2 regions of the Arthrobacter sp. TJ-217 genome follow, and region 2 is predicted to be linked to the other one. Evidence: predicted binding sites of a transcription regulator. Region 2 holds the regulator's gene; the other holds the start of a gene.
What was found. Region 2 encodes HspR, which represses chaperone genes until heat shock. Its sites were predicted from a motif close to AAGTTGAGTCNNNNNGACTCAACTT; they were not measured.
Positions count from the first base shown of each region.

Region 1 (14,128 bases), on a different contig from region 2:
GTAAAGCACCTTGTCCAGGCTCGACAGCCTTAGGGTGCGGCCGTGCACCGTGACCGTCTGCGACTGGCGGGAGTTCGGTGCCATTCCCCAAGTGTTATCTGGATGGCTGGCGAACGCCAGTGTCCGGCGGCCAGGTTACTCCGCCGGGACGGCCGCTCCTAGGAGGCCAGTTGTTTCCGGTAGCGGTCCACGTAGACCTGCCACAGAGCCGGGTTCTGCCCGAGGCTGCGTTCGTTGAGCAGGTCGTCGAGGCCCGCAAGGGTCAGGTGCCAGCCGGCTGCGGTTGTGGCAAGCCGTGAAGCATCGGGGACGGTGATCGTCAGGACCACCCGGCACCCCTTGTCCTCCTCGCGTTCCAGCTCCCAGCGGAGCGTCTCCTTGTCCCAGGTGAAGGCGAGAAGGGAGGGTTTTTCGGCTTCGAGGACCGTCCCCCGCAGCGGGCGCTGACCCTTCACGGAGAACCGCACCTCCGTGCCCTTGCGCGGCAGGATGTCCATCTCGGAGGGGAACCAGTACCTCAGCTTGCCGGGATCGGTCAGATGCTTCCACAGAACCGCCGGAGGGAAGGCGAAACGCTGTTCGATGCGCAGCAGCAGCCCGCCGTCGTCGTCGGTGGTGCGGCTGACAGTGGGTTCTGCTGGTTCGGAAGTCACCCGTCCATCGTAGACCGGGGGAGAACCCGCTCTGGCTTGGTGAGCGGGGCGTGGTGTTCACTTGTTCCATGAGAGCGATCTGGAAGGGAGCGGTGGCCTTCGGCCTGGTCAACGTGCCGGTCAAGCTGTACAGCGCCACGGAGGACCACGACATCAGCCTGCATCAGGTCCACGACAAGGACGGCGGCCGGATCCGCTACCAGCGGCGCTGCGAGGTCTGCGGCGACGTTGTCGACTTCAAGAACATCGACAAGGCCTACGATGACGGCGAGCACACGGTAATCCTCCGCGATGAGGATCTCGCTTCCCTTCCCGTCGAAAGGAGCCGCGAGATCGAGGTCGTCGAGTTCGTGCCAAGCGAGCAGATCGACCCCATCATGTTCGACCGCTCCTACTTCCTTGAGCCGGATTCGGCGTCGACGAAGGCGTACGTGCTCCTGCGGAAGACACTTGAGGAGACCGAACGGACAGCGATCGTCCAGTTCTCCCTGCGCCAGAAAAGCCGGCTAGGAGCCCTCCGGGTCCGCGGTGAGATCCTGGTGCTGCAGTCCCTGCTGTGGGACGACGAGGTCCGGGAGGCCTCCTTTCCCGCCCTTGAGGAGACGGTGCGCATCTCCGCCAAGGAAAAGCAGATGTCGTCGGCGCTTGTCGACTCCTTCTCGACGGATTTCGATCCGGAAAACTTCACCGACGAATACCAGGTGCAGCTGCGCACGCTGATTGAGGCCAAGATCGAAAAGGGCGACACGGTCAATACCGAGGAGACCTTCGGTGCGGCCGGCGAGGAGGACGAGAGTGGGAATGTCCTCGACCTGATGGAAGCGCTGCGCCGCAGCGTTGAGAAGAACCGGGAGAAGAAAGGCTCCGGCGGCAAGAAGGAGCCGTCCGCCTCGAAGAAGAAGGGTGCCTGATGGGATTTTTTACCGATGACCTGGGGCGGCAGAACGTGGTCCTGCCTCCCAACCTCCCCATCCTGGGCTGGGCGGCGCTGGGCGCCGCCTCGTTGATGGCCTTGGACGAGGACAACCGGAAGCTTCTTGCCCGCGCAAGCACCGGATGCCTTGCCGTCTGGGCGGCGCTCGAGGTTGCCGGCGGCGAGAGCGGTTTCCGGCGCTCAATGGGAGCGCTGACCCTGGGCTGGCTGATGCGTCGCTAGCGTTTCCGGACCGGCCTAGTGCCCCGAACGCCGCGCCAGGTCGGCGATTCCCCCGACCACCAGATCCGGTGTCCGGGCGTACCCGGGGTAGGCGGCGTTGGTCCGGTTCACCCAGGCGGTCCGCATGCCGGCACGGGCGGCGCCATCGATGTCCCAGGGGTGGGCGGCGACCAGCATCAGGTCCTCGGGTTTCTCTCTGCACGCGTCAGCCGCGTGAGCGTAGGCCTCGGGGGCCGGTTTCCACAGGGGTGCGTCCTCGACGGAAAGCAACAGGTCGAAGTGTCCGCGGAGGTCCGCGCGCTCCAGCAGCGATTCCGCTGCCGCCCGCGGCCCGTTGGTCAGTGTGACGAGGCGGTGGCCGGACTCTGCGAGCGCGGCAATACCGGGCCCCGCGTCGGCATGGACCGGAAGCGTCCGGAAGTGGCCAAGCAGGTGCTTCAGCGCTTCGTCCTCGCTGCGGTTCAGCGGCTGGCCGGCCAGGACCACCCGGAGCGCGCCCTCGGCGACCTCGGCGAAGCGGGGGTTGGCCCCCGCGGCGGTGAGGGCGAATCCGTCCCGCAGCAGCGAGGTGAACCACAGGCGGGCTGTCCCCTCGGGGACGCCCACTTCGGCGAAGTGCTGCTCCATCGGCGAAAGATCGGAGAGGGTCTCATTCACATCGAAGACGATCGTTGAAGGGAGCATCCATCGACGGTACCCGAAACGGGGAGCCCCGCGGCAGAAAACCGCCGGCGGAAAACTGTGCTGTGCGCCCTGCCGGCGCTTCCGGGTTTGGACCTCGGCGCTCATGCCCTAAGCTATTGGAGAACCATTGCCTGTGTAGCTCAGTCTGGTAGAGCATCCGCTTCACACGCGGAAGGCCCGGGGATCGAGGCCCCGCGCAGGCACCATTCGTTGGACCGCCGGATCCGGTGCTGTGCTGTAACAGCCCGGAGGCCGGGGTCAGCCCCCTGCGCGTTCACGCACCCCTTTCCCGGCCCCTTTTCCCATGCCCGTCTACGGGTATTTCCGCCGTGGCCGGCACCCGACGCCCTCCGCCGAGGGGACGCCCGCCTGTTCGTTTTAGGCAAAAAAGCCGCTCCCACCTCTTGGCACTCTCCCCTGAGAGTGCTAATTTAATTGCAGGTTGAGCGAAGAGCGCTCAACCCTAGAGATGAGGAGACCCACCACTGTCGGTGGCCGTTGCGAAGGAGTTGTTTCAAATGGCCATGAAGTTCGACCCATTCCGCGAACTGGACCGCGTCGCCGGTGCACTGCTGGACCCCCGGCAGGGGCTGCGCCTGATGCCCATGGATCTGTACCGCGAGGGTGACCACTACATCCTGACGGCAGACCTTCCCGGCATCGACCCGGGATCCGTGGATATCGACGTCGACGGCCAACTGCTCACCATCCGGGCCGAGCGTACCCTCCGCGGAGCCGAAGGGGTCAAGTGGCTGACCCGCGAGCGCGAAAGCGGATCCTTCCTGCGCCAGCTCAACCTCGGCCAGGGAATCGACATCGACGCCATCTCGGCCCGGTACGAGAACGGCGTACTGAGCGTCAATATCCCGGTCACGGAGCGTGCGAAGCCACGGAAGATCGAGATCATGTCCGGAGCGGATTCCGAGGCCGTCAAGGGCGAATCGCTGCAGGGCGGTACCGACCAGAAGACCGTCGAGGCTTAGGAAGGCCGCGGCCGCTCCATCCTTCAGCCCGGGCCGGGCGCGCAGTACCTGGCCGGGCTTCGCCTTGTCCACCTCCTCGTTTTCCTTGCGCTCACCTCCGGCTGCCGAAAAAATGACGGAATGGACTTCTCACCCACAACGGCAATCGTCACAGGATCGGATTCGGGGATCGGGCGGGCCACCGCGATCGCCCTGGCGCAGGCGGGCTGTGACATCGGCATCACCTGGCACTCGGATTCCGATGGCGCCGAGGAAACCGCGAAAGCCGTCCGCGGGCTGGGACGGAAGGCTGTGATCGCCCAACTCGACACTTCCGACGCACCGGCCTGCGGCGACGTCGTCGACCAGTTGGCCGGAGAGCTCGGCGGAGTTGACGTCTTCGTCAACAACGCCGGCGTCAACGGCGGCACGATGTTCCTTGAGACCGACTGGGACACGTGGCGGTCCACCCTTGCCACCAACCTCGACGGGGCGTTCGTGTGCATCCAGCGGGCCGCGCAGCGCATGACCGACGCCGGGAGGGGCGGTCGGATCATCGCAGTGACAAGCGTCCACCAGGAACAGCCCCGGGTGGGTTCGGCGGCCTACGACGCGTCGAAGCATGGCCTGGGCGGGCTGATCCGCACTGTCGCCCTTGAACTCGCCGACAGGGGAATCACAGCCAACGCGGTGCTGCCCGGCGAGATTTCAACACCCATGAACGACGCCGGCGACCAGGATCCGCGCGAGGTGGACCGGCCCGGGATCCCGGTTGGCCGCCCCGGTGACCCCAAGGAGGTGGCGGCGGTCATCGCGTTCCTCGCCTCACCGGCCGCAAGCTATGTCACCGGCGCATCCTTTGTTGTTGACGGCGGAATGCTGCAGATGGGCCCCCAGGCGGGGTCGCACCTCACGAGTGGAGACTGGCGCACCCTTTAGAAGGACCGAAGCGGATGACGGGGCGTCGTCGAAGCGGTGCGTCCACAGGGAACTGTCTGCTGGTGTTCACCGCACGTTCAGGGGCGGATCCTAGAGTTGCCTACGGTAATGCACGCGTCTTTGGCAACAGAAGGAGCAGCGCAACGATGGCCGACCGGACCGCCGATAAAGAACTCAGCGACTGGACCGCGCTTCGGCGCGGCGAGCGGCTTACGCTGCATACCCCCACGGGGGCCGAACTCAGCGGCACCGTCGACATGCGCTCGGACGACGCTTCGGTGATCTGGGTCCAGCTCAGCGACGGTGCCGGACGCCGCCTGATCTGCAGGGAAGACGGCGTCCGGCTGCGCCGCGGCTAAGCGTTTTCCCGGCCGGAGCCCGCCTTTGTCCTCAACCCGTTCGCCTGTAACGTCGGACGCGTGAAACTTGTTGAATCCCGATTTCTCGCGCCGTTTTCGGCTGCGCTTCTAGCACTGGGCCTCTCGGCCTGCGGCTCCGATTACCCGCTCGGCCCCGAACAAGAAGCCGCTGCCCAAAACGCCGATTCGGACCTGCAGGGCGCCATCACCGGCGCGGGCTCCTCGGCTCAGGGCCCAGCGATGGAGGCCTGGCGAGCAGAGTTCGCCACGATCAACCCCCGCGCCCAGGTCCAGTACTCCCCCGACGGCTCGGGGGCAGGACGCGGTGCCCTGCTCGCCGGGGCGGTGGCGTTCGCGGGCTCGGATGCCTACCTCAGCGACGAGGAGCTGGACGAATCGACCGACGCCTGCGGCCCCGGAGGTGCATTCAACATCCCTGCCTACGTTGCGCCGATCAGTGTTGCCTTCAACCTTCCGGGGATTTCCGAACTGAACCTCGATGCCGCAACCATCGCCCGGATCTTCCGCGGTGAAATCACCAAGTGGAACGATCCGGCGATCACCAGCCAAAACGAGGGCGTTGATCTTCCCGCCACGCCGATCACCCCGGTGAACCGGTCCGACGATTCCGGCACCACCGAGAACTTCACCGACTATCTGCACGCCGTCGTCCCCGATATCTGGACAGATGAAGCCGACGGAACCTGGCCCGGGGAGCTCAGCGGAGAAAATTCGAAGGGCAACTCGGGAGTGGTGAGCACCGTTTCCGGAACGGAGGGCGCGGTCACCTATGCCGACGATTCGGCCGTCGGTCCGCCGCTGGGGCGCGCCAAACTCAAGGTCGGCACGGAGTACGTGCCGGTGAGCGCCGAAGCCGCGGCGGCCGCCGTCGACGTCGCCTCGGTTGTGCCGGGCCGCACCGCAGGGGACCTCTCGCTCGACCTTGACCGCACAACAACCGCGCCGGGGGTGTATCCGCTGGTTCTTGTCTCGTACCACGTGTACTGCACCAGCTACGAAAACGAACAGTCCGCCGAGGTCGTCAAGGCTTTCGGGACCTACGCCGTGAGCGCCGAAGGACAGCAGGCAGCCGCGAAGGCGGCAAAGAGCGCGCCGATCTCGGTCGATCTCTCGCGCAGGGCAGCCGAGGCAATCGCCGCGATCGCGACCGCCGAGCGCTGATCCGCGGCGGCCGCCGGGCCGCCGGGAAAACTTCAACTGACCAAAAACGCGACGGCGGGGCCCGGGGGGCGCCGCCGTCGTGTCTTTTGCTGTTTCTTACCGGGTCGTGTTCCTTAGAAAACCGTGTCCTACAAATCCGTGTCCTACAAAACGGTGTCCTACAAAACCGGGCGGCCGCTACTGGCCGGCGCGGGGACCGCCCGATTCCGGATCATCGAGGGACAGGTCGGGAAGATCGCCGTTGGCCGGACTGGCGGCTGCCGACTCACCCGTCGGAGGGGCGTTGACCTCTCCCCGCCAGGCGCCGCTCTCGCCGCCGCTCTTCTCGATGAATTGCTTGAACCGCTTCAGGTCGGCCTTGACCTGGCGCTTGTCGGCGTTCACCACGGCGCCCACCTTCTCGGCGAAGGTCTCAGGATGCCAGTCGAGCTGGACCATCAGACGGGTGACGTTCGCGTCGATCCGGTGGAAGGTCACAACGCCGGCATGGGACTCCCCGTCGACGCTCTTCCAGGCCACCCGCTCGTCGGGGTGCTGCTCGGTGATCTCGGCGTCGAATTCACGCTTGACCCCTCCGATGTTCGTCACCCAGTGGGTGCGGGTGTCGGAGATCTGGGTGATCGACTCGACCCCGCCCATGAAGTTGGGGAAGCTCTCGAACTGGGTCCACTGGTTGTATGCGGTGCTGACCGGCACCGAAACTTCGATTGATTCCTGTATTGATGCCATGACGGATCCTCCTTGACTGGAACTCCGGCTCCACATTCCGCCGACGCGATGCCACGGAGCGGTAAAACCATAAGTACCCTTAGGATATGTAGTTCCGGCGGATTTGGCCAACGCCGGGGACTGGGGTGAAGCTAGTCCAACCCACTGAAGAGCCAGTAGTCCACGCCCGCGCGGCGGGCATTTTTCTACACTTGGAGGACGCATGAAGGCATCACCAACCCTTACCGACAACCTGCAGTCCGTCCTGGTTGATCTGATTGAACTCCACCTTCAGGGCAAGCAGGCGCACTGGAACGTGGTCGGCAAGAATTTCAGGGACATGCACCTGCAGCTCGACGAAATCATCGAAGACGCCAGGCTGTTCACCGACCAGCTGGCCGAGCGCATGCGCGCCCTCCACGCCGTACCCGACGGACGCAGCGGCGCCGTGGCCAAGGGAACCTCGCTCGAGGAATTCCCCGCCGGGCTTGTCTCCACACAGGACACTGTCGCACGGGTGGTCCGCATGCTTGAGGCGACCGTCGGGACAATGAGGAAGGTCCACGACCAGGTGGACGAGGAGGACCCGACCACCGCCGACATCCTGCACGGGTTCATAGAGAAGCTTGAGCAGTACGCCTGGATGGTTGACGCCGAGAACATGGTGCCCACCGCCGAGGTGACGGAGCCGGCCAGGGTCTGAGTCACGCCGGTGAGGGAGGGCGCCCTGCAGCGGGCCCTCCCTCACCGCCTGTTCCGGGCCCGCAGGCCTCCCGGCCAAAGGAATCGGGGCGCTGTGGTGAAACGGAAATCTTGTATTATGAAGGTTGAATAACGGTCTAGCAGAAGGCCGATCATGAACACTTCCGGGTTTGTGCATCGGTCCCTGAGCCACTCTGGGATGCCTCTTTGGTGCCGGTGCTTCCACCCGGATGACCAAGCGAAACAGGACCAGAAAGTTATGGCCGACCAGGTTGCCGGGCAATCCCCTACGGACTACCTCCAGGAATTGATCCTCGACACCGACGACGTTGAAGAGTTCCTCAACGAATTCGCACGCTTCTCTGCGGAACGGCTGTTCGACCGCTCAGGTGACGTGCTGTGCGGCGTGACCCTCCTTCGGAGCAGGCGCGCAGGCACCGTGGCAAGCAGCAGCCCGCTGGCCAAGGAACTCGACGAAATCCAGTACCTCCATGCCGACGGTCCGTGCCTTGTGGCCTGCATCGAGCACAAGACCGTTCATGTGGCGGACGTCGCCACCGACGAGCGCTGGCCGGAGTATCTCTCCGATGTGAAGTCCCGCGGCGTGGGAGCCATCCTCGCCGTGCCGTTCGACCTTGAAGCAGGAACCCAGGCGGCACTGAACGTGTATTCAACCCGCCCCGGTGGGTTCGACGAAGGAACAATCCGTACGGCCGAAGGGTTTGTGCGCCAGACCTCAAAGGCGCTGATGCTCTCGGTGCGCCTTGCCCAGCACAGCGACTCCGTCTCAAATCTCAAGGCGGCGATGAAGTCGCGTACCGCAATCGACATCGCCATCGGCATCATCATGGCGCAGAACCGGTGCAGCCAGCAGGAAGCATTCAATATCCTCAAGTCCGTCTCGAGCAGCCGGAACCAAAAGGTGAGGGACATCGCCGCCAACGTGGTTGCCTCAATCGGCCAGGGCGAGCCCGAAACCCACTTCGAGGCCTGAGGTCCTTCCGCCGGCGCGGGGCAGTGCCCTGTGGCGGTTCCCGGCGCCGCTAGCGACGCCGCCCGCGCCGGCCCTGCGGGGAGGCCTTGCCTTTCGGAACATTGCGGGCTCCCGCCTTTTTCGACGGCGCCGCCCGTGAACCCGCCTTCGCGGGAGCGGCCTTGGATGAAGCCGCCTTTTTCGCCGCGGCCTTCTGGGCCGCGCTTTTCCCGGCCCCCGGATTTTCCTTGGCGGAGGGCTGGCGTGAGCTGCGTTCGGTCCGCCCGCGCACAATTCCAATGAATTCCTCGACGTCGGCGGAGTCGTTGCCTTCAAGCCAGCCCACCGCGATCGTCGTTCCGGAGAGCCCGGGCACCGGGCGGTACACGGCGTCCCTGCGGGCGTGAAGCCGGGCAAGGGACATTGGAAGCACCACCACCCCGGCCCCCGAGGCCGCGACGTCGACGGCGATCTTGGGGCCTCCGCACTCCTCGACGCTCAGGCGCTTTTCCGCCTCGAGCTCGGCCAGCGGAACCTCGTCATAGAGGGAGAGGGCATTTTCGCTTGAGGCGACAACGACGGGCTGCTCTTCGTAAAGGGGAATGAGGAACAGGCCCGTACGGTCGACGGGAAGGCGGACGAAGACCACATCCGCCGCGGCCGCGTGCAGGGCGGCGACGGCGGCTCCGTCATCGTACTGGTGAAGTTCGAGGGGGACATCCGGATGCCGTTCCCGCCACCGGGCCACCCACTTGCCCGGAGTGACGCCCGCGACAAACCCGACGGAAAGGGTTCGGGGCTGAAACTCGGGCACCATCTCACACTAACGCACCGAAAGCGCCGCCGTGCCGGGCCCGGTTACGCTTGGAACATGACCCCCGCAAAAACCCCGCAGACAATGAAACCAGCCACCGCAGCCAAGAAACTTGGGATTTTCCTGCCAGCGGCCCCCCAAAAGTTTCAGGAACGGGAGCTCACCCGCGCGGAGTTCAACGAACTGCAGCAGACGCCCCCGGAATGGCTTGCCGAGCTGCGCCGCAACGGCCCGCACCCCCGCCCGGTGGTCGCACAGAAGCTGGGGATTTCAATCGGCGGGCTCACCCGCGGCGGAATAACCGAAGCACTGACGACCGCCGAAATCTCGGCACTCCTTCAGGCCCCGCCGGCCTGGCTGGTTTCCGAGCGCTCCACCCAGGCCGCCGTCCGGGCCGAAGCCGCCCGCCTCAAGGAACGCGATTCGGAGCGGGAAAAGAAAAGCGGCGACCGCGGCTGAACGCCGCATACGCGACCCGATTTTCCCTTTCCCATAGCACCTTTTCCACCGGGCAGAGCGTTCCTTCGTCGATTGACTTAATAGAACATATATTCGAATATTGACGGGTGACGCCAGCAGCCGCCGGGCATGCCCTTGAATGGGATGAGCCCTCCTCCGACAGTTCCGGGACCCGGGTTCCCCGGCTGTTCCAGGCGCCGTCCACGGCCGGCCCCGAGCTGGATCTGCAGTCGCGCATCAACCTCATGCAAACCAGCCGCCTTGAGTCGCGGAGGCTCCCCACGGTGCCGGCGCTGGCCCGGATTCTTCCTGGGGGCGGCCTGCAGTCGGGGGGTTCCTATTCGGTGCGGAATTCGGCGACCCTGGCCATGGCCCTGCTGGCAGGACCGTCAGCAACGGGGGCGTGGTGCAGCGTCATCGGCCTGCCCGAATTCAGCGTCGAGGCGGCCAGGGAGTTTGGGATCAACCTTGAGCGGCTGATCCTTGTTCCCTCTCCGGGCCCGCAGTGGCTCACCGTCACCGCTGCCCTGGTCGATGTTGTGTCGGTGGTCCTGACCCGTGCGCCCCAGCATCTGGCGCCCTCCGACACCGCACGGTTGAAAGCACGGCTGCGGCAGCGGGGAACCGCAATGATCACCCTGGGAAACTGGCAGCAGAGCGACTCCACCCTGGGCGTTGTGGAGAGCGCTTGGGAGGGGGTCGGCGCGGGGCGGGGACACCTGCGGGCGCGCCGGATGAAGGTCACTGCGACCCACCCCTCCGGCCGTCCCCGGCATGCGTACCTGTGGCTGACGGACCTGCAGCACGGCGCCGGCACCGGCTTCCCCACCGCCCACGACGCCGGCGGTGGGGAAAGCGGGGATGCGCTCTTCCTGCCAAGGCTGGTGAGCTCCTGATGGGGGAAAGACCGGCCGGGACGCCGCCGCTGACGGCCGGCCGAACCAACGCAACCCGGACGCTGATGCTGTGGTGCCCCGACTGGCCGATCACCGCGGCAATCCGGGAACACCTCCTCGCCCCTGACGTGGCCCTTGCCCTGGTTGCCCGGGGAGAAGTCTTCGCCTGCTCCCCCGCTGCGCGCCAGGACGGAGTGCGCCGGGGGTTGAGGATCCGCGAAGCGCAGGCCCTCTGCCCGGACCTCGTGGCCCTTCCCTACGACCCCGCCCTTGACCAGCGCTGCTTCGAACCCGTCCTTGCCGCGGTCGAGACAATCGTTCCCGGGGTCCAGGTGATCCGCCCCGGCCTCTGCGCCCTCCGGGTGCAGGGCCCTTCCCGCTACTACGGCGGCGAAGAGGAGACGGCGTCCGTTGTGTTTGCGACCCTTGCCGCGATCGGCCTGACCGATGTCCGGATCGGGATCGCCGACGCCCCCTTCGCCGCGGAGCAGGCAGCCAAAACCGCCGAAGCCCCCGACGGTTCGGGAGAACCCCTGTGCATCATCCCGCCGGGAAGCTCCCCCTGGTTCCTCAGCACCTTCCCCCTCGACGTCCTGGAGCAGCCGAAGCTTGCGGTGCTGCTGCGCCGCCTGGGCATCCGGTCACTTGGGGAATTCGCTGCCCTTAACCCGGCCGACGTGCGCAATCGGTTCGGCGAAGAGGGAAGACGGGCACACCGGCAGGCCAGCGGCCTCGACCATTTCACGGTGGTGCCCCGGAAAGCCCAGGCCCAGCTCGATGTCACAGTCGACTTCGAGCCGCCGCTCGCCCGCATCGACCAACTGGCGTTTGCCTTCCGCGCCCCGGCCGAACGCTTCGTCGGCGGTCTTCGCGGGGCGGGGCTGGTCAGCACCGCCGTGCGGGTGGTTCTGCACAGTGAATCCGGTGAGGTGTCCGAGCACATCTGGCGGCATCCCCGCTGGTTCGACGCCGACGACATCGTCGACCGGGTCCGCTGGCAGCTGCAGGGAGGGGAAACCGCGGGCCCCGGACTGAGCTCCGGCATCACCCGGGTTTCCGTGGCCCCCGACGTTGTTGAGAGCCTCAGCGACCACGCGGACGGGCTTTGGGGAACCGGACCCGACGAAAGCATCAACAACGGTCTTGCCCGGGTCCAGGGAATGCTGGGCCACGGCGCCGTCCTGACGGCAATCATCGCCGGAGGCCGCCTCCTCGCGGACCGCCGCGTCTACATTCCCTGGGGCGATGCACCGCCGGGTTCCGCGCCGGAGGAGGACCAGCCCTGGCCCGGCCGGCTGCCCGGACCCATGCCCGCCACGGTGTTCGCTGAACCGGTTTCGGCGGGGGTCCTCGATGCGCGCGGGAACGGAATCGACGTGAACGGGCGGGGGCTGCTCAACGCCGAACCCGCTTTCTTCTATACGGGCACCGACACCGGGAAGCGGCGGCCAGTACAGGCATGGGCGGGCCCCTGGCCCATCAGTGAACGCTGGTGGGACCCGCAGGGGCGCATCCTCAACCGTTTCCAACTGGTCGATTCCTCGGGATCGGCCTGGCTGCTCCTTCTCGAAAACCACAAATGGTGGGCCGAGGCGATGTACGACTAGGCCGGCCCGAAGCAGCAGATAACAACAAACCGTTTGAAGGGGGAAAGACGATGGGATGGAGCAACCCTCCCGTTCCATGGTCCGACTTCGAACGAAACCTGTCCGATTCCACCCGCCCCGGTGCGCCTCCCGTCGGGGCCGACGGCGGAGACAGCCCGGCATGGTCACGGAAACGGCAGCCCTACACGCCTCCCCCGGCCGCCGAGCCGGACAGCTCCGGGCCTGTTGTTGCCTATGCCGAGCTTCACGCCCACTCGAACTTCAGCTTCCTCGATGGTGCGAGCAGCCCCGAGGAGCTTGTTGAGGAAGCGCAGCGGCTGCGGCTGCGGGGCATGGCGCTGACCGACCACGACGGACTGTACGGGGTGGTCCGCTTCGCCGAAGCCGCCGAAAAATATCCGGAGCTGTCAACCATCTACGGTGCCGAGCTCTCCCTTGGCCTCTCCAAACCGCAGAACGGGGAAGCCGACCCGGAAGGCAGCCACCTGGTGGTGCTTGCCCGGGGGTCTGCCGGCTACCACCGGCTTGCCGGCGCTATTACCGCGGCCCAGCTCGCTGAGGGCGCCGAAAAGGGAAAGCCCCGGTACAGCCCTGAATCCCTCGCCGACGCAGCGGCCGGCGCCTGGCTGATCCTCACCGGCTGCCGGAAAGGACCTGTCCGAAAGGCCCTTGCCGCCGGCGGCGAGGCGGCAGCGGAGGCCGAACTCGTACGCCTGAGAGACCTGTTCGGCCAGGACAACGTTGCCGTTGAGCTGTTCGATCACGGAAACCCGCTGGACACCTTCCACAATGACGCCCTTGCCGCGCTTGCCTCCCGGTTGAAGCTGCCGGTGCTCGCCACAAACAACGTGCACTATGCCGCACCCGAAAGGCACCGGCTCGCCACCGCGCTGGCGGCGGTGCGTGCCCGCAGGAGCCTCGACCAGATGAACGGATGGCTTCCGGCGGCCGGCGCCGCGCATCTGCGCAGCGGCGCTGAAATGGCGGCCCGGTTCCGGAACTATCCCGGAGCCGTTGAACGCACGGTCGACATCGCGGACGATCTGGCCTTCCGGCTGCGGAGCGTCAAGCCGGGACTGCCCACCATTGAACTGCCGGACGGCCACACCCAGATGAGCTACCTGAGGCAGCTCGTGTGGGAGGGCGCCGACCGGCTCTACACCGGCCGGGAGGAGGTGCGGGAACGGATCCAGCGCGAGCTCGATGTCATTGAGAGCAAGAACTTCCCCGGATACTTCCTGATCGTGCACGACCTCGTGCGGTTCGCCCGCAGCCGGGGGATCCTCTGCCAGGGCCGGGGCTCCGCCGCGAACTCCGCCGTCTGCTACCTGCTGGAAATCACCGCGGTCGATTCGATCAAATACCAGCTTCCCTTTGAACGCTTCCTCTCGAGCATGCGTGACGAGGAACCGGACATCGACGTGGATTTCGACTCCGACCGGCGCGAGGAGGTCATCCAGTATGTGTACCGGAAGTACGGCCGTTTCAATGCGGCGCAGGTCGCCAACGTCATCACCTACCGCCCCAAGTTCGCGGTGCGGGACATGGCCAAGGCGCTCGGTCACAGCCCTGGGCAGCAGGATGCCTGGTCAAAGCAGGTTGAGCGCTGGGGCGGGCTCGTCTCAAGCACCGACCACGACATCCCGCAGCCGGTGATCGACCTGGCGACGAGCGTGCTGAAATTTCCCCGCCATCTCGGCATCCATTCGGGGGGAATGGTCCTCACCGACCGGCCCGTCGGTGAAGCATGCCCTATTGAGAATGGAAGGATGGAGGGCCGGACCGTCCTGCAGTGGGACAAGGACGACTGCGCTTGGATGGGCCTCGTGAAGTTCGACCTGCTGGGTCTGGGCATCCTTGCCGCCATCCAGTACAACTTCGACCTCGTCGAAAAGCATTTCGGTGAAAAATGGAGCCTCTCAAGTATCCCCAAAGAGGAACAGGGTGTTTACGACATGCTGTGCCTCGCCGACTCGGTGGGGGTGTTCCAGGTGGAAAGCCGGGCCCAGATGGGCATGCTTCCCCGGCTGCAGC
Region 1 covers NZ_JBZCNJ010000007.1:219,622-233,749, reverse strand. The annotation lists gene AC4D2R_RS14020 (ATP-dependent DNA ligase) at 1-84, opposite strand, end outside; gene AC4D2R_RS14015 (SRPBCC domain-containing protein) at 159-653, opposite strand; gene ku (non-homologous end joining protein Ku) at 722-1,564, shown strand; gene AC4D2R_RS14005 (hypothetical protein) at 1,564-1,809, shown strand; gene AC4D2R_RS14000 (haloacid dehalogenase type II) at 1,825-2,493, opposite strand; tRNA gene AC4D2R_RS13995 (tRNA-Val) at 2,623-2,699, shown strand; gene AC4D2R_RS13990 (Hsp20/alpha crystallin family protein) at 3,012-3,476, shown strand; gene AC4D2R_RS13985 (SDR family oxidoreductase) at 3,597-4,394, shown strand; gene AC4D2R_RS13980 (hypothetical protein) at 4,541-4,753, shown strand; gene pstS (phosphate ABC transporter substrate-binding protein PstS) at 4,814-5,935, shown strand; gene AC4D2R_RS13970 (SRPBCC family protein) at 6,113-6,664, opposite strand; gene AC4D2R_RS13965 (Dps family protein) at 6,867-7,346, shown strand; gene AC4D2R_RS13960 (ANTAR domain-containing protein) at 7,605-8,339, shown strand; gene AC4D2R_RS13955 (LysR substrate-binding domain-containing protein) at 8,389-9,132, opposite strand; gene AC4D2R_RS13950 (DUF5997 family protein) at 9,190-9,591, shown strand; gene imuA' (DnaE2-dependent mutagenesis accessory factor ImuA') at 9,699-10,487, shown strand; gene AC4D2R_RS13940 (DNA polymerase Y family protein) at 10,487-12,094, shown strand; gene AC4D2R_RS13935 (error-prone DNA polymerase) at 12,145-14,128, shown strand, end outside.
Region 1: a site for HspR is predicted at 2,933-2,957, ahead of AC4D2R_RS13990 (Hsp20/alpha crystallin family protein). Genes of this name have one in related genera too.

Region 2 (14,128 bases):
GTGGAATTCACGAGAACCGACGCCGCCGCAGTTCCGCCCTGGCCGCGGCTGCGGGTCGACGAGTGGGCTTCGACGCGGGAGACCGTCCACATGTGGCTGCAGATTGTCGGGAAGATCCGCATGGCGCACGCCCCGCTGGTCAACCACTGGTGGAATGTTCCCCTCTATGTGACACCGCGGGGCCTCGGCACATCCTCGATCCCCTACGGGCAGGGGAACTTCGACATGGAGTTTGATTTCCTCGCTGACGTTCTCCGGATCCGCAGCAGCGACGGCCGCGAAGGGTCGGTGGTTCTCGAGTCGAAGCCGGTGGCCGAGTTCTTCGAGGAGACGATGAGCGCGCTGGCCGGCCTTGGCATTGCGACATCGATCCGCGCCGTGCCGACAGAAGTCGAGCCTGCTGTCCCCTTCACCGAGGACTACGGGCACCGCACCTACGACCGGGCGTCGGTCGAGCTTTTCTGGCGGCAGCTGATGCAGGTGGACCGGGTCATGCAGAAGTTCCGGGCGCATTTCGCCGGGAAGGTGAGCCCGGTGCACTTCTTCTGGGGTGCGATGGACATGGCGTGCACGCGGTTCTCCGGCAGGCCTGCCCCGCCGCACCCCGGCGGCATCCCGAACGCTCCGGACTGGGTGATGGTCGAGAGCTACTCGAGGGAGCTGAGCAGCTGCGGCTTCTGGCCGGGCGGCGGGGAGGAGGGCGCCTTCTATTCGTACATCTATCCCGAGACCGCCGGGTATGCCGAAAGCCCGGTGCGGCCGGCCGGCGCCTACTACAACAGCGATTACCGGCAGTTCCTGCTCCCCTACGAGGTGGCGCGCGCGGCTCCCGATCCGGATGCAGCCGTCCTTGAGTTCTTCCAGTCCACCTACGAAGCGGCGGCCGAGGCCGGCGGCTGGGACCGCGCAGACCTTGAGACGGATCCCGGCCGGCTCCCTCCGGGCGCAGCGGGGGCTGGGCAGGGAAGCGCATCGGGCCAGCCGGGCTGACCTGCCGTCAGCAGGGCCGCCCGGCGCGCCGGTGAACCGCCGGGGTAAGGCTGCGGAGCCCGCAACCGCGGCGCCCCACGACCGTGTGGAGCACGGTGTCGAGCACCGTGGCGCGCGGGATCGTGTCCGTCAGAACGCCGACGACGGCAGGTCCTTCTCCCCGTCCACAATGGCCATTACGATCCGCTCGGCCACTTCTCCCGGGTCCTTGCCGCGCGGCAGCCGCGGCGCGCTGCCGGCAAGGGGCCGTCCGGCGAGTCCGGTTTCGGTGTGGGGAGGCCGCACGTCGAGCACCCGCACCCCCTGCCGCCGCAGCTCAAGTCCGAGCGACTTGCCATAGGCGCTGAGCCCGGCCTTCGTCGCCGAGTAGGCGGCCATGCCAAGGGTCGGGCTCTCGGCGACGACGGCGCTGAGCTGCACGACGACCGAATCCTGCGCCAGCTTCGGGCCCACCTCGCGCATCAGCCGCATGTAGCCGAGCAGGTTGGCAAGCATGAGTTCATCGAGGGTTTCGTCATCAACTTCGACGGCGGGGCCGAAGGCAACGGAGCCGGCAGCGAACACCACCCCATTGAGTTCGCGCCCGTACGCTGCGGCGGCGATCTCGGCGGGAGCACCGATGCGTCCGAGGTCGGCCGCGACGGTGCCGAGCGCCGCCGTACCGAGTTCCCCGGCGAGCGCCTCAAGCTTGGCCGTCGAGCGCCCGGAGAGGGTGAGCCGGGCGCCCCGCGCCGCCAGCCGCCTGGCGATCTCGGAACCGAGCACTCCGGTGGCGCCGACAACGAGGTAATGGGACCCGTTCAGCTCAGTCATGGTGCGAGTGTACCAACGGGCCCTTCACCCCGCAGGGTTCCGGCCGGCGCCCGGTGGGCAGCTAGGCTGTGGGCCATGAGCGAGATCAAGACCTGGCAGGCGATGGTTGACACGAACGCCGAACGTCTCCAGCGCACAACGGGACGCAGCGTCGACGAGTGGGTGCTCGCCGCCCGGGAGGCCGGTATCGGATCCCGTGCCGAGCTCGCGGCCTGGCTGAAACGCCAGGATGTCACCGGGTACAGCCTGATGAGCGTTGACTGGGCCATGTTCGGCTACCCGGCGTACTTCATGCGCTCCGCTGACGAGCTTTACGAAGGGCAGTACGCCGACCGGCCCGCACTGCGGCCGATCGCCGACATCCTCCTGGCCTGGGCGCTCGGAACCGAGGGCGTTGAGGTCCAGATGCGCAAGACCTACGTCTCGCTCCAGACGGCCCGCCGCAAATTCGCGCAGGTCACCCCGGCCACCAAGACGGCGGTGGACGTGCTCCTGCGCGTTCCGCTGCCGGGCAACGCGCGCGTCGAGCCGGTGCGCGCACCGGCCAACGATCCATTCGCGTGGCGCATCCGCCTCCGCAGCGTTGACGACGTCGACGCTGCGGCGATGGAGGCCCTTACTGCTGCCCTGGAGGATAGCCTTTAGGGCGTCGTTCCTTGAGCCGGGCGAGCTCTTCACCTGCCGCGGTGTCGGCCTCGAGTTCCTCAAACGCTTCCTCGACGCGCAGGGATGTTGAGTCCGACCACGCCAGTTCCTCCCGCGCTGCCGCAATGGCGGCGAGCCGGCGGGCCTCCCGCTCGGCTTCCCGGGCCGCAAGCTCCGCGCCGGGGACCGGCCGCGACGCGGCGTTGAGTGCCTCCTGCACCCCGAGGGACGCCTCGGCGCGTGCGCGCTGCGCGGCGATGGCCTGGTATTGGAGCGCGTTTTCGTAGACCCGGCGTTCAAGGCGGCCGACGTCCGCCGCGATCCTGCGGGCCTGGGCGTCGGCTTCCTCAAACTGCGCCGACACGGTGGCCAGGTGCTTGCCTGCGTTCATTGCCTCACGGATCGCCGTCCGCGCTGTGGCGTCGTCGCCGCGGTCGACGGCGGCTCCGGCCTGGGCTTCGAAGTAACGCACCCTCGCCGCGGCGTCCTGGGTGATGATTTCAAGGCGCCGGCGGTGGGCGGCAAGGTCCGCCGCGGCCCGCCGCGCGGATTCCAGGGACTGCTGTTGCGCCTGCTGGACCTGCTGGGCGGCGAGCATCGGGTCGGTGCCGGCGTCCTGGGCCGACGCTTTCGATGCGCGGACAATGCGCTTGATGCGGCGTCCAATCGACATGCCGGAGCCTCAGCCGCGCCGCTGTTTCCGCGGCCTCACGAGGCCTGCCGGGCGCCGTATGCACTCATCCACGAGTGCATTGCGCTGATTTCCATGCGCAGCCGCACGTCGGCCCGCTGGAGCTGTACGCCGTCGAGCGACCAGGATGTCTGCAGCAGGCACCGGCGCAGGTCCACCGACAGTTTTTCGAGGGCGCGCGCCTGCCCTGCCAGCCCTGCCGAGAGTTCGCGCTTGAGTTCGCGGTTCGGCTCCCGGTCGGCAATCCTGAGCTGATCCTCAAGGGACAGCGCCGCCCATTCCAGCTCCCGGGCCGCCCCGGGGAGCTCACCCACCGGCCGCCCGCGGTGCACTGCCTCGGCAAGCGCCCGCCGCGTGGCCTGGACCGAGCGGCGGAGTTCGAGGATCAGGCGCGCCGGCTCACGGGTGATGGGGTCCACCGCATAGCTGTGGAGGGTGAGCCTTCCGTGCTCGGCGGCCTGCTTCACGACGCCCGAACGCTTGATGCGCCTGACGAGCAGCCACAGCGTCACACCGGAGCCGATGGTGAGGAAGGCCAGGAAACCCAGGCCAAGAAGGAGGAGTTGAAGTAGTTCTTCCATCATTTCCTCGGCATTCCCGTTCGTGCGCGGAGTTCTGGCATTACTCAAGTCTGCCCTGCGGCCACTCCAATTTCCAGCGTCATTCTCTGCGCAGGGCCCCTGGCGGCCCAGGACGGCCGGGAAGATTCAACTCTGCGGCCGCCAGACCATCAGCGCCTGGCTGCGGGCGCGCGGGCGCTGGCCGCGGGCGAGCGTGACGACGTCACCGGCAAGCCCTGCGGCGAAGACGCGGCTTGGGTCGGGCTGGCCGCGGCGCTGCAGCAGTTCGGCGCTGAGTTCCTTGACCCGCTGCTGGAGTTCCGAAACCTGGTTTTCAAGGTCGAGGATGCGCCGGATCCCCTCGAGGGAGACCCCTTCCTGGGAGAGCCGCTGGATTTCCCGGAGGGTGCTCACATCCTTCATCGAATACCGGCGGGCGCGGCCGGGAGCGCGGCTGGGCGTCACCAGGCCCAGCCGGTCGTACTGGCGGAGGGTTTGGGGGTGCATGTCGGCCAGCTCCGCGGCCACCGAGATCACGTAGATCGGCATTGACACATCCATTGCGGGCGTCGCCTCCTCATGGCAATTCTTCGGTTGGTGGTGGGCAGCCCGTCCGGAGGCGGGCTGCCCTTAGAGCTGCGCTTTGGCAGCGAGGCCGGCGCGGGGATTCGCATCGGCCGTTGCGGCCGCGAACGCCTCGACGGCGGCCGCGGCTTCCTTCGACAGGTTCTGGGGGACGACGACGTCGATCGTGACAAGGAGGTCGCCGGTTGTCTTCGAGGTTGAAACACCGCGGCCCTTGAGCCGCAGGGTCCGGCCCGAGGGCGTTCCGGGTGGAACCTTCATCTTGACCATCTCACCGGAGATGGTGGGAACCTCGATCTGCGCGCCGAGCGCCGCTTCGGGGAAGGTGACCGGGACGTGGACCTTGATGTTGTCGCCGTCGCGTTCGAACAGCGGGTGGCTCTTGACGTTGACGGTGACCATCAGGTCCCCGCTGCCTGCCGGGCCCGACTGGCCCTTGCCGCGCACGCGAACCTTCTGCCCGTCCTTGATCCCCGGCGGGATGCGCACGTCGATGACTTCACCGGACGGTTCGCGCAGGCCGATCGTTGTGCCCTTGATCGAGCCTGCGAAGGAGATGGTGGTGCTGGCGGTGCGGTCGGCGCCGCGCCGGGGAGGAGCCGAGAACCCTCCGCCGAAGCCACCGGCTCCCCCGCCGAACAGGTCGGCGAACTCGGGCGGAAGGTCGCCGTACCCGGTTCCGGTGCGCTGGCGGGACCCTGCGCCCTGCCCGAAAAGGTTGCCGAAGATGTCCTCGAAGCCGCCGGCGCCTCCCCCGGCGCCGCCGGCCCCGCCGGCGGTGAAGCGCGCTCCGCCGCCCATGGCGCGGATGGCATCGTACTGCTTGCGTTCCTCAGGATCGGAAAGGACGGAGTATGCCTCGGAGACGTCCTTGAAGGTCCGCTCGGATCCGGCATCGCCGTCGTTGCGGTCCGGGTGGTGCTTGCGGGCAAGCTTGCGGTACGCCTTCTTGATATCGGCGTCCGTCGCGTCCTTGGAGACACCGAGGATCTTGTAAAAATCCTTATCGACCCAATCCTGACTAGCCAATTGGAGTCTCCTTTCACTGCTTCTTCAATGATGTAGGGAACAGTACCCGCCGGAGGTACTGCCGACGCTGGCCGGGTTCCCGGGGAAGGCGGCTTTAATACTTCCTGCGAGCTCTGCGAGCGGGAAGTTTCGTTGCCGCCGTCCGGGGACCCGGCCAGCATTGACGGAGATTACTCCGGTACTGCGACGATCACTTGGGCCGCCCGAAGCACCCGGTCACCCTTCCGGTATCCGGCGCGGAGGACCTGGCTGACGCTGTCGGCCTGCACCTCCGGGCTCGGCTGCTGGATGAGCGCCTCGTGGATGTTCGGGTCGAACGCGACACCGGTCTCGTCGATCCGGGTCAGTTCGTACGCCTTGAGGGCGTTCTCGAACTTGCCCGCGATCGCCGCGAACGGCCCGTCGGCGAGGTCGCCGTGCTGGCGCGCGGCGTCGATGTCGTCGAGGACGGGCATCAGCGAGTTGATGACGCCGATGACTGCCTGGTCGCGCGCAACATCGCGGTCCCGCTCGACGCGGCGCCGGTAGTTGACGTACTCGGCCTGCAGCCGGAGCAGGTCGTTGCGCAGTTCAGCGATGACCTCCGTCACCGGCGCGTCTTCGCCCTCGCCGGCCTCGTTGAGGATGGCTTCGGCCTGGGCGAGCGCGTCGCCGTCGGCGGTGTCCGCGGCGGGAGGCGCCGGGGGCGCCTCCTCCCCGGCTGGGTCCCCGGACACCGGCTCGGCCGGTGCCGGGTCGCCGGCGTCGTTCTGCTGCCCACGGACCGCGCCCGTTTCAGGATCAATCTTCCGCTTGTCGCGGAAGCTCACTGGCTCTGACTGGTGCTCTTCTTCGTTTCCGTGGTGCGGCATTGTTACTTCTTCTCGTTGATGTCGTCTTCGTCCACAACTTCGGCGTCGACAATGTCGTCGTCGGCACCGGCCGGCGGCGTCTGGCCGTCAGCCGAGGCACCGGCGCCCGCCGAACCCGCATCCTGCTGCGACTGGGCGTAGATTGCCTCGCCCAGCTTGGTCTGGGAGGACTGCAGCTTCTCGAACGCGGACTTCACCTCGTCGTCGTTGTCCTGGCCTTCAAGCGCCTTCTTCAGGGCGTCGACGTCGGCCTGGACCTCGGTCTTGACCCCCTCGGGCAGCTTGTCCGAGTTATCGGAGATGAGCTTGTCAACGGAGTAGGCGAGCTGCTCGGCGGCGTTGCGGGTGTCGGCTGCCTCGCGGCGGGCCTTGTCCTCGGCTGCGTGCTCCTCGGCCTCGCGGACCATGCGGTCGATGTCCTCCTTGGAGAGGGACGATCCACCGGTGATGGTCATCGACTGCTCGGCGCCGGTGCCCTTGTCCTTGGCGGACACGTGGACGATGCCGTTGGCGTCGATGTCGAAGGTGACCTCGACCTGCGGGACCCCGCGCGGGGCCGGCGCGATGCCGGTCAGCTCGAAGGTGCCCAGCGGCTTGTTGTCGCGGGTGAACTCGCGCTCGCCCTGGAAGACCTGGATCGCCACGGACGGCTGGTTGTCGTCAGCCGTGGTGAAGGTCTCGGACCGCTTGGTCGGGATGGCGGTGTTGCGCTCGATGAGCTTTGTCATCATGCCGCCCTTGGTCTCGATGCCGAGGGAGAGCGGGGTGACGTCGATGAGCAGGACGTCCTTGCGCTCGCCCTTCAGCACACCGGCCTGGAGTGCGGCACCGACCGCGACGACCTCATCGGGGTTGACGCCCTTGTTGGGCTCCTTGCCGCCGGCGAGTTCCTTGACCAGTTCGGAGACCGCGGGCATGCGGGTGGAGCCGCCGACCAGGATGATGTGGTTGATGTCGGAGACCTTGATGCCGGCCTCGGAGATCACGTCGTGGAACGGCTTCTTCGTGCGGTCCAGCAGGTCCTTGGTGAGGTCCTGGAACTTGGCGCGGGAGAGGTGCTCGTCGAGGTGCACGGGGCCCTCGGGGGTGACGGAGAGGTACTGCAGGGAGATGTTGGTCGAGGTGGCCGAAGACAGTTCCTTCTTGGCCTGCTCGGCAGCTTCCTTGAGGCGCTGCAGGGCGATCTTGTCCTTGGACAGGTCGGCGCCCTTGGCCTTGGCCTGGGCCAGGAGGAAGTCGACGACGCGCTGATCCCAGTCGTCGCCGCCGAGGCGGTTGTCGCCTGCGGTGGAGCGGACCTGGATGGTGGAGAACTGGTCCTCGTCCTTGCCGACTTCGAGCAGGGAGACGTCGAAGGTTCCGCCGCCGAGGTCGAACACGAGGATGAGCTCGTCTTCCTTGCCCTTGTCGAGGCCGTAGGCGAGTGCGGCGGCGGTGGGCTCGTTGACGATGCGCAGCACCTTCAGGCCCGCGATCTCGCCGGCCTCCTTGGTGGCCTGGCGCTCGGCGTCGTTGAAGTACGCGGGAACGGTGATGACGGCGTCGGTCACCTTTTCCCCGAGGTAGGACTCGGCGTCGGTCTTCAGCTTCTGAAGGATGCGGGCCGAGATCTCCTGGGCGGTGTACTTCTTGTCGTCGACGGGGATGGACCAGTCGGTGCCCATGTGGCGCTTGACCGACGCGATGGTGCGGTCGATGTTGTTGACGGCCTGGCGCTTGGCGATCTCGCCGACCAGCACCTCGCCTGCCTTGGAGAACGCAACGATCGACGGCGTGGTGCGCGCGCCTTCGGCGTTGGCAATGACGGTGGGCTCGCCGCCTTCGAGGACTGAAACAACTGAGTTGGTGGTTCCGAGGTCAATGCCTACTGCACGTGACATGCAAGTTTCCTTTCGACAGCCCGGGAATTTGCTGGCCGCTCAACCGCCGGGCGCGTAGATTGAGCGTTCTGCACTCAACTGTACTCCGTGCTGGCAGGGAGTCAAACCAAAGTTGAGTCTGTATTACTCAACTCCGTAATGGTCACAAACATTCCGGCTGGTACAGGGGGCTTGCCGGACCCTTCGAGGCGAGCGCGTGGCTGACCAGCTGGTGGACCACCGGATCGTTCGGGGCCTGGTCGTGCTCGATCGGATCGAGCGGGCACTTGTCCTGGAGGGTGATGTTCGTGACCTGCCGGGCCGGCCCGCTCAGGAACTGGCTCGTATAGGGGGTGACCACCTCGTCGTACCTTGTCGAGAGCACCGTGTAGGACGGGCCGTTCACCGTGTCACCGATCGAGTTGAGCTTCGCGAGGAACGCCGACCCCGCCTCCTGGTCGGCACACGCCTGGCAGAGGAAACCCGAATCGCCGGTGCCCAGGGGAACCTGGTCCGGCGTCGGCGCTAGAACGCCTTCGGTGCCGTGGTTGGACGGCGCGATGCCCACGAGGTGGTTCACCTTCTTCGCTCCGCCGAGGAAGCCGAGGTAGTACCGCGGCATCATGCCGCCCTGGCTGTGGCCGACGATGTCCACCTTCTGGGCCCCCGTGGCACCCAGCACTCCGTCGATGAAGGAGGCGAGCTCGCCTGCCGAATCGGCGATGGGCCCGGTCGCGTCCACGCCGTTGGTGGTGCCGTAGTTGAGGGCGAAGACGCAGTACCCCTGTGCCGCGAGGCGCGGAGATAGCGTCGACCAGTTCTTGGCCATGCTCTCGAAGGTGCCGGGGACCAGCACCACGGGCCGCGGATGCTTGGCACTGGGCTTGCAGGACCAGTCGTTGGCGCCGGGCGGGGCGATGTCGAGGGTGTCGGCCGAGGCAGGGGCTCCTCCGACGATGCTTGCGGCGGCAAGGGCTACGGTCGCGAGGACGGTTCGGATGCGGAAGGACATTGTCTGAGACCTCTTCGTATCAGCACGGGCCCGGAAGGGCTTTGGACCCCGTCAACGCTAAGGGCCCTTATTACTCATGGCAACGTTACTCACGGCAACGGGGTTGGGAAAATGTGCACGGGCAGCAGTGTCGGACGCGGAGGGTCAGGAGACCGCGGCATGGCCTCACAGCCGCCCCCTCCGGGTTGCCCCTGCCCACCGGCCGGCCCCGATGGGTGGGCATGTCCGGATATGCCCACCCATCACCTGCGGCCCCCGGGCGCCAGTGGCGGGCCGACCCGCCGTGTGGCCGGCCCGCAGACCCTAGCCGCGGTGGGCCGCCACCGCCCGGTGCTCGTGCTCCTCGGCGTCGGGCTCCGCCGCCCGGTGCGCCGGCACCTGTCCCCTGCCGAGCGCGGACGGCCACCAGATGCGCCGGTCGAGATCGTAGGCGAGCGCCGGCACGAGCAGTGAGCGCACCAGCACCGTGTCAAGCAGCACCCCGAACGCCACGATGAAGGCAATCTGGGCGAGGAACAGGATCGGAATGACGCCAAGGGCTGCGAAGGTCGCCGCCAGCACCACCCCGGCCGAGGTGATGACCCCGCCGGTCACGCCCAGCCCGCGCAGGATGCCGGGGCGGGTTCCCAGCCGCAGGGACTCCTCCCGAACCCGGGTCATGAGGAAGATGTTGTAGTCAACGCCCAGCGCCACGAGGAACACGAAACCGAACAGCGGCACCGACGCGTCGGCGCCCTCGAACCCGAGCAGGTTGTTGAACACCAGCGCGGACACGCCGAGGGCCGTCGCGTAGGAGAGCACGACGCTGAGGATGAGCAGCACCGGGGCAACGACTGCGCGCAGCAGGAGCATCAGGACCACAAGGATGACGGCCAGGACGATGGGGATGATCTTGCCGAGGTCGGCGAGCGCCGTGTCGTTGGTGTCGACGGCAATCGCCGTGACGCCCCCGACGAGCGAATCGGGGCTTTCGCCCTCCAGCGCCGTGCGGAGGTCGCGCACAACGTTTTCGGCGTCTTCGGAGTCGGCCTGGTATTCGAGGGTGCCGTTGATCAGCACCCGCCCGTCGTTCACCTCGGTCACGCCCGAGGCGTCGGTGGTGAGCGCGGCCTCGGAGATGCCGGGCTGGTTCTGAACGATGTCAAGGACGAGGTCCTGATCCTCTTCGGGGACGACGACAGCGATGGGGCTGCCGGAGCCGGCGTCGAAGTGGCGCCCGAGGGCCTCCTGCCCGTCGACGGCGTTGGAGGAGGTCAGGATGAGTTCGGACTGGGGTACTCCGCTTGCCTGCAGTTGGGTCAGCCCCAGTGCCCCGGCGCCCAGCACGAGGAGCGATCCGATCCAGACGGCGCGGTACCGGCGGGCGACCAGGACGGCGACCCGCTTCCACAGTCCGCGCAGGCCTTCGGTGCCTGCGGGTCCGCCGTCGGCGGGTCCGCCGCGCTGCGCGCCGACCTTCGGGCGAAGCGGCCAGAAGGCGGCGCGGCCGAAGAGCAGCAGCAGCGCCGGGAGCAGGCTCAGCGCCGCAGCAACGGAAAAGACGATCCCGATTGCGGCAATGGGTCCAAGGCTGCGGTTGGAGTTGAGGTCGGAGAAGAGCAGGCACAGCAGCCCCAGGATGACGGTCGCCCCCGACGCCGCGATGGCTGCAACCGATCCCCGGTAGGCCATCTTCATCGCCTCCCAGGGCGACTGCACCTCGCCCAGGCTTTCCCGGAAACGGGCCACCAGCAGGAGCGCGTAGTCGGTTGCGGCGCCGATCACCAGGATTGAGAGGATGCCCTGGCTCTGGCCGCTGAGCTGGATCCAGTCCCACTTGGCGAAGGCGAACACCACCAGGATCGAGGTGGACAGTGCGAAGACGGAGGTCAGGAGCACGAGGAACGGCAGCACCACGGAACGGTAGACGGCGAGCAGGATGACGAACACGCAGCCGAGTGCCACGGCCAGCAGGATCCCGTCGATGCCCCCGAACGCGCTGACCAGGTCGGCGGTGAATCCGGCAGGTCCTGTCACATACCCGGTGGCGCCGTCCGGCAGTTCTTCGTTAAGCACTCCGCGAAGCTCGGCGACGACCTCGCCCAGCTCGGCGTCGGCCGAGACGAACGCTATGTACTGCACGGCCCTGAGATCCTCCGAGGGGATGGGACCCACGACGGCGGGGCCTCCTCCGGCGGGGGCCTCAAGCCCCTCGACCTCCGCCAGCCGACCCGCCACCTCGGCGTAGGCGCCGAGGTCCCGGGGCGGAATGTCGCTCGTCGATTCGGCGACGATCACGGCCGGCACCGCATCGGAGCTGCGGAACTGTTCCTCGAACTCGCCGGCCGCCGTTGATTCGGCGCTGGCGGGGAGGAAGGCCGCCTGGTCGTTGCTCGACACCTCCTCGAGGCGCCCGAAGGTTGGCCCGCCGACGGCGGCACCGGCCAGCCAGATCAGGACGATGACGGCGGGAAGCAGGACGCGCAGCCAGATACTTTTCATTGTGGGGCCTCTCGAAGGATTATCTCTATTGCCGAGTATATCCATGATGGAGATAAATTGGCAGGGCGCCTAGAGTAGAAAATGAAACGAGGTGTAAACAGTGGTCAATGACAACCGGGCGGACCTGCTGGCGCTCCTGCAGCAGTTCACCGCCGAGACGGAACGCTACGTCGACGTCGTCAGCACCAAGGACGCCCTGCACCCGACTGACCTTCACGCGCTGGGCGTCATGGTCGGTGCCGCGAGGTCGGGAACGGTCGTCACCCCCAGCATGCTGCGGGAGGAACTCAACCTCAGCTCCCCCGCCACCACGGCCCTGATCGACCGGCTCACCTCGGCAGGCCACGTCACCCGCACGCGCAGCGACGTCGACCGCCGGCAGGTGCACCTCCAGATGACGGAGAAGGCGCATGCTGCCGGGAACCGGCTCTTCGCCCCCCTCGCCCAGCACATCTCCGACGCCCTTGCCCGGTACACCGACGACGAGCTCGCCCTGCTGAAGACGATGATGGAAAGTGTCACCGCCGCAACCATTGCTGCGAAGAATGACGCGGGGAGGCTGACCGTTTCCCCTCCGGGGTCTAACCTCAGACCATGAACAGCGAGGTGTACTCCCACGGCCATCATCCAAGCGTCACCCAGGCTCATGCGACCCGCACCCTTGCGGACTCCGGCGCCTACCTGATCCCGCACCTGCGGCCGGGCATGGACGTCCTCGACGTCGGCTGCGGTCCGGGAAGCATCACCGCGGACCTGGCGCGGGCCGTCAGCCCCGGAACGGTGACCGGCCTCGACCGCTCCCCCGATGTGGTGGCTGAAGCCGCCGAGCTCCACGCCTCGCTTGCCAATGTCCGCTTCCAGACCGGAAACGTCTACGACCTCGACTTTCCCGACGAAACCTTCGACCTGGTGCACGCCCACCAGGTGCTCCACCACCTCGTCGACCCGGTTGCCGCGCTGCGCGAGATGCGCCGTGTCGCCCGCCCGGGCGGGCTTGTCGCGGTGCGCGACGCCGACTTCCACGCCATGACCTGGTACCCCCAGCTGCCCGAACTCGACGAGTGGATGGCGCTGTACCAGGCCATTGCGCGCGGCAACGGCGCCGAGCCCGACGCCGGGCGCCGCCTGCTCGGCTGGGCCCAGGACGCGGGCTTTGAGAAGGTGGAGATCTCCTCCTCGAACTGGCTCTACGCCAGCGAGGAGCGGCGGCAGTGGCACGCGCAGTCGTGGGCGGAACGGGTGCTCCACTCCGCCTTCGCGGAACAGGCCCTCGAACGCGGGCTCGCCGACAAGGCCGCGCTCGAGCGCATCTCCGCCGGGTGGCTCGCCTGGGCGCAGGAGCCGGCCGGCACGTTCCTGATCCCCAGCACGGAAATCATCGCCCGGTCCTAGGTCCGTGGTCCCGGGGCTCCGGTAGGGCGCCCCGGGCGGGACGATTTACTATGAACAGGTGAACCCCTCGGTCTGGCTTGCGCTTCTGGGTGCCGGCACCCTCATCAGCTTCACCCCCGGCGCCGGCGCGGTGAACACCATGAGCAACGCGCTCACCGTCGGCTTCCGGCGGGCAATCTGGGGCATCGCCGGCCAGCAGGCGGCGCTCCTGATCCACATCGCCGTTGTGGCAGCCGGAGTCGGGCTGCTCGTTACGAGTTCGCCGGTCGCCTTCAACGTGATCCGCTACTCGGGAGCCGCCTACCTCGTCTACCTTGGGGTGCGAAAATTCCTTCAGGCACCGGATCTGGAGGAGGCCTCCGAAGCCCGCCGCCGCGAAGGCCCGCTGTCCATGTTCCGCCGCGGGCTGTGGGTGAACCTGCTCAACCCGAAGGCCGTCGTGTTTTTCCTGGCGTTCATTCCGCAGTTCATCCGCCCCGACGAACCCCTGCTGGGACAGTACGGGGTGCTGGCGGGTACGGTGATCGCCATCGACGTCCTCGTGATGTGGTTCTTCTATGCCGCAACCGCCCGCTCGTTCCAGCGCTTCACCCGCGACCAGCGCGGTCAGCGGATCCTCAACCGCGTCTTCGGGTCGCTGTTCGTCGCAGTGGGGGTCCTGCTTGCCCTCGCCTGATCCCGCCCTTTCCAGCCCGGTGAACCATGTGAAGGGATCCTAGCGGTGGCAGCACGGGCCGGCGGCGCGGACGTCCCGCTGATCCTCGCCGTTGACGGCCGCTCCGGAGCGGGCAAGACCACCCTGGCCGTTGAACTCGCGGCGCTGCTGCGCGAGCACCACCGGGTGAGCCTGTTCCACCTCGAGGACATCTACCCCGGCTGGGACGGACTGGCAGAAGGCCTCACCCGTTATGTCGAGACGGTCCTGCGTCCCCTTGCCGGCGGCGAATCCGCGTCCTGGCACGCCTGGGACTGGGAAAACGGCACAGACGGCCTGCTGCGGCACACCGAGCCGGCCGAAATCGTGATCGTCGAGGGGGTCGGGGCCTCCTGCGCGGCGGCCCGCCCCTACCTCGACGCCGCGCTCTGGGTGGAGGCGCCCGACGACGTCCGCCGCACCAGCGCACTCACCCGAGACGGCGACACCTTCGCGCCGTACTGGCAGCACTGGGCCGAGCAGGAACTGGCCTGGCTTGGGCAGGACGCCCCCGCCGTCAACGCCG
Region 2 covers NZ_JBZCNJ010000001.1:544,457-558,584, forward strand. The annotation lists gene AC4D2R_RS02715 (DUF5996 family protein) at 1-990, shown strand; gene AC4D2R_RS02720 (SDR family NAD(P)-dependent oxidoreductase) at 1,120-1,803, opposite strand; gene AC4D2R_RS02725 (DUF5655 domain-containing protein) at 1,879-2,448, shown strand; gene AC4D2R_RS02730 (PspA/IM30 family protein) at 2,420-3,121, opposite strand; gene AC4D2R_RS02735 (hypothetical protein) at 3,157-3,723, opposite strand; gene AC4D2R_RS02740 (heat shock protein transcriptional repressor HspR) at 3,847-4,248, opposite strand; gene AC4D2R_RS02745 (DnaJ C-terminal domain-containing protein) at 4,330-5,313, opposite strand; gene AC4D2R_RS02750 (nucleotide exchange factor GrpE) at 5,484-6,164, opposite strand; gene dnaK (molecular chaperone DnaK) at 6,167-8,044, opposite strand; gene AC4D2R_RS02760 (esterase/lipase family protein) at 8,187-9,035, opposite strand; gene AC4D2R_RS02765 (MMPL family transporter) at 9,339-11,516, opposite strand; gene AC4D2R_RS02770 (MarR family winged helix-turn-helix transcriptional regulator) at 11,617-12,114, shown strand; gene AC4D2R_RS02775 (methyltransferase domain-containing protein) at 12,111-12,908, shown strand; gene AC4D2R_RS02780 (LysE family transporter) at 12,967-13,584, shown strand; gene pabB (aminodeoxychorismate synthase component I) at 13,630-14,128, shown strand, end outside.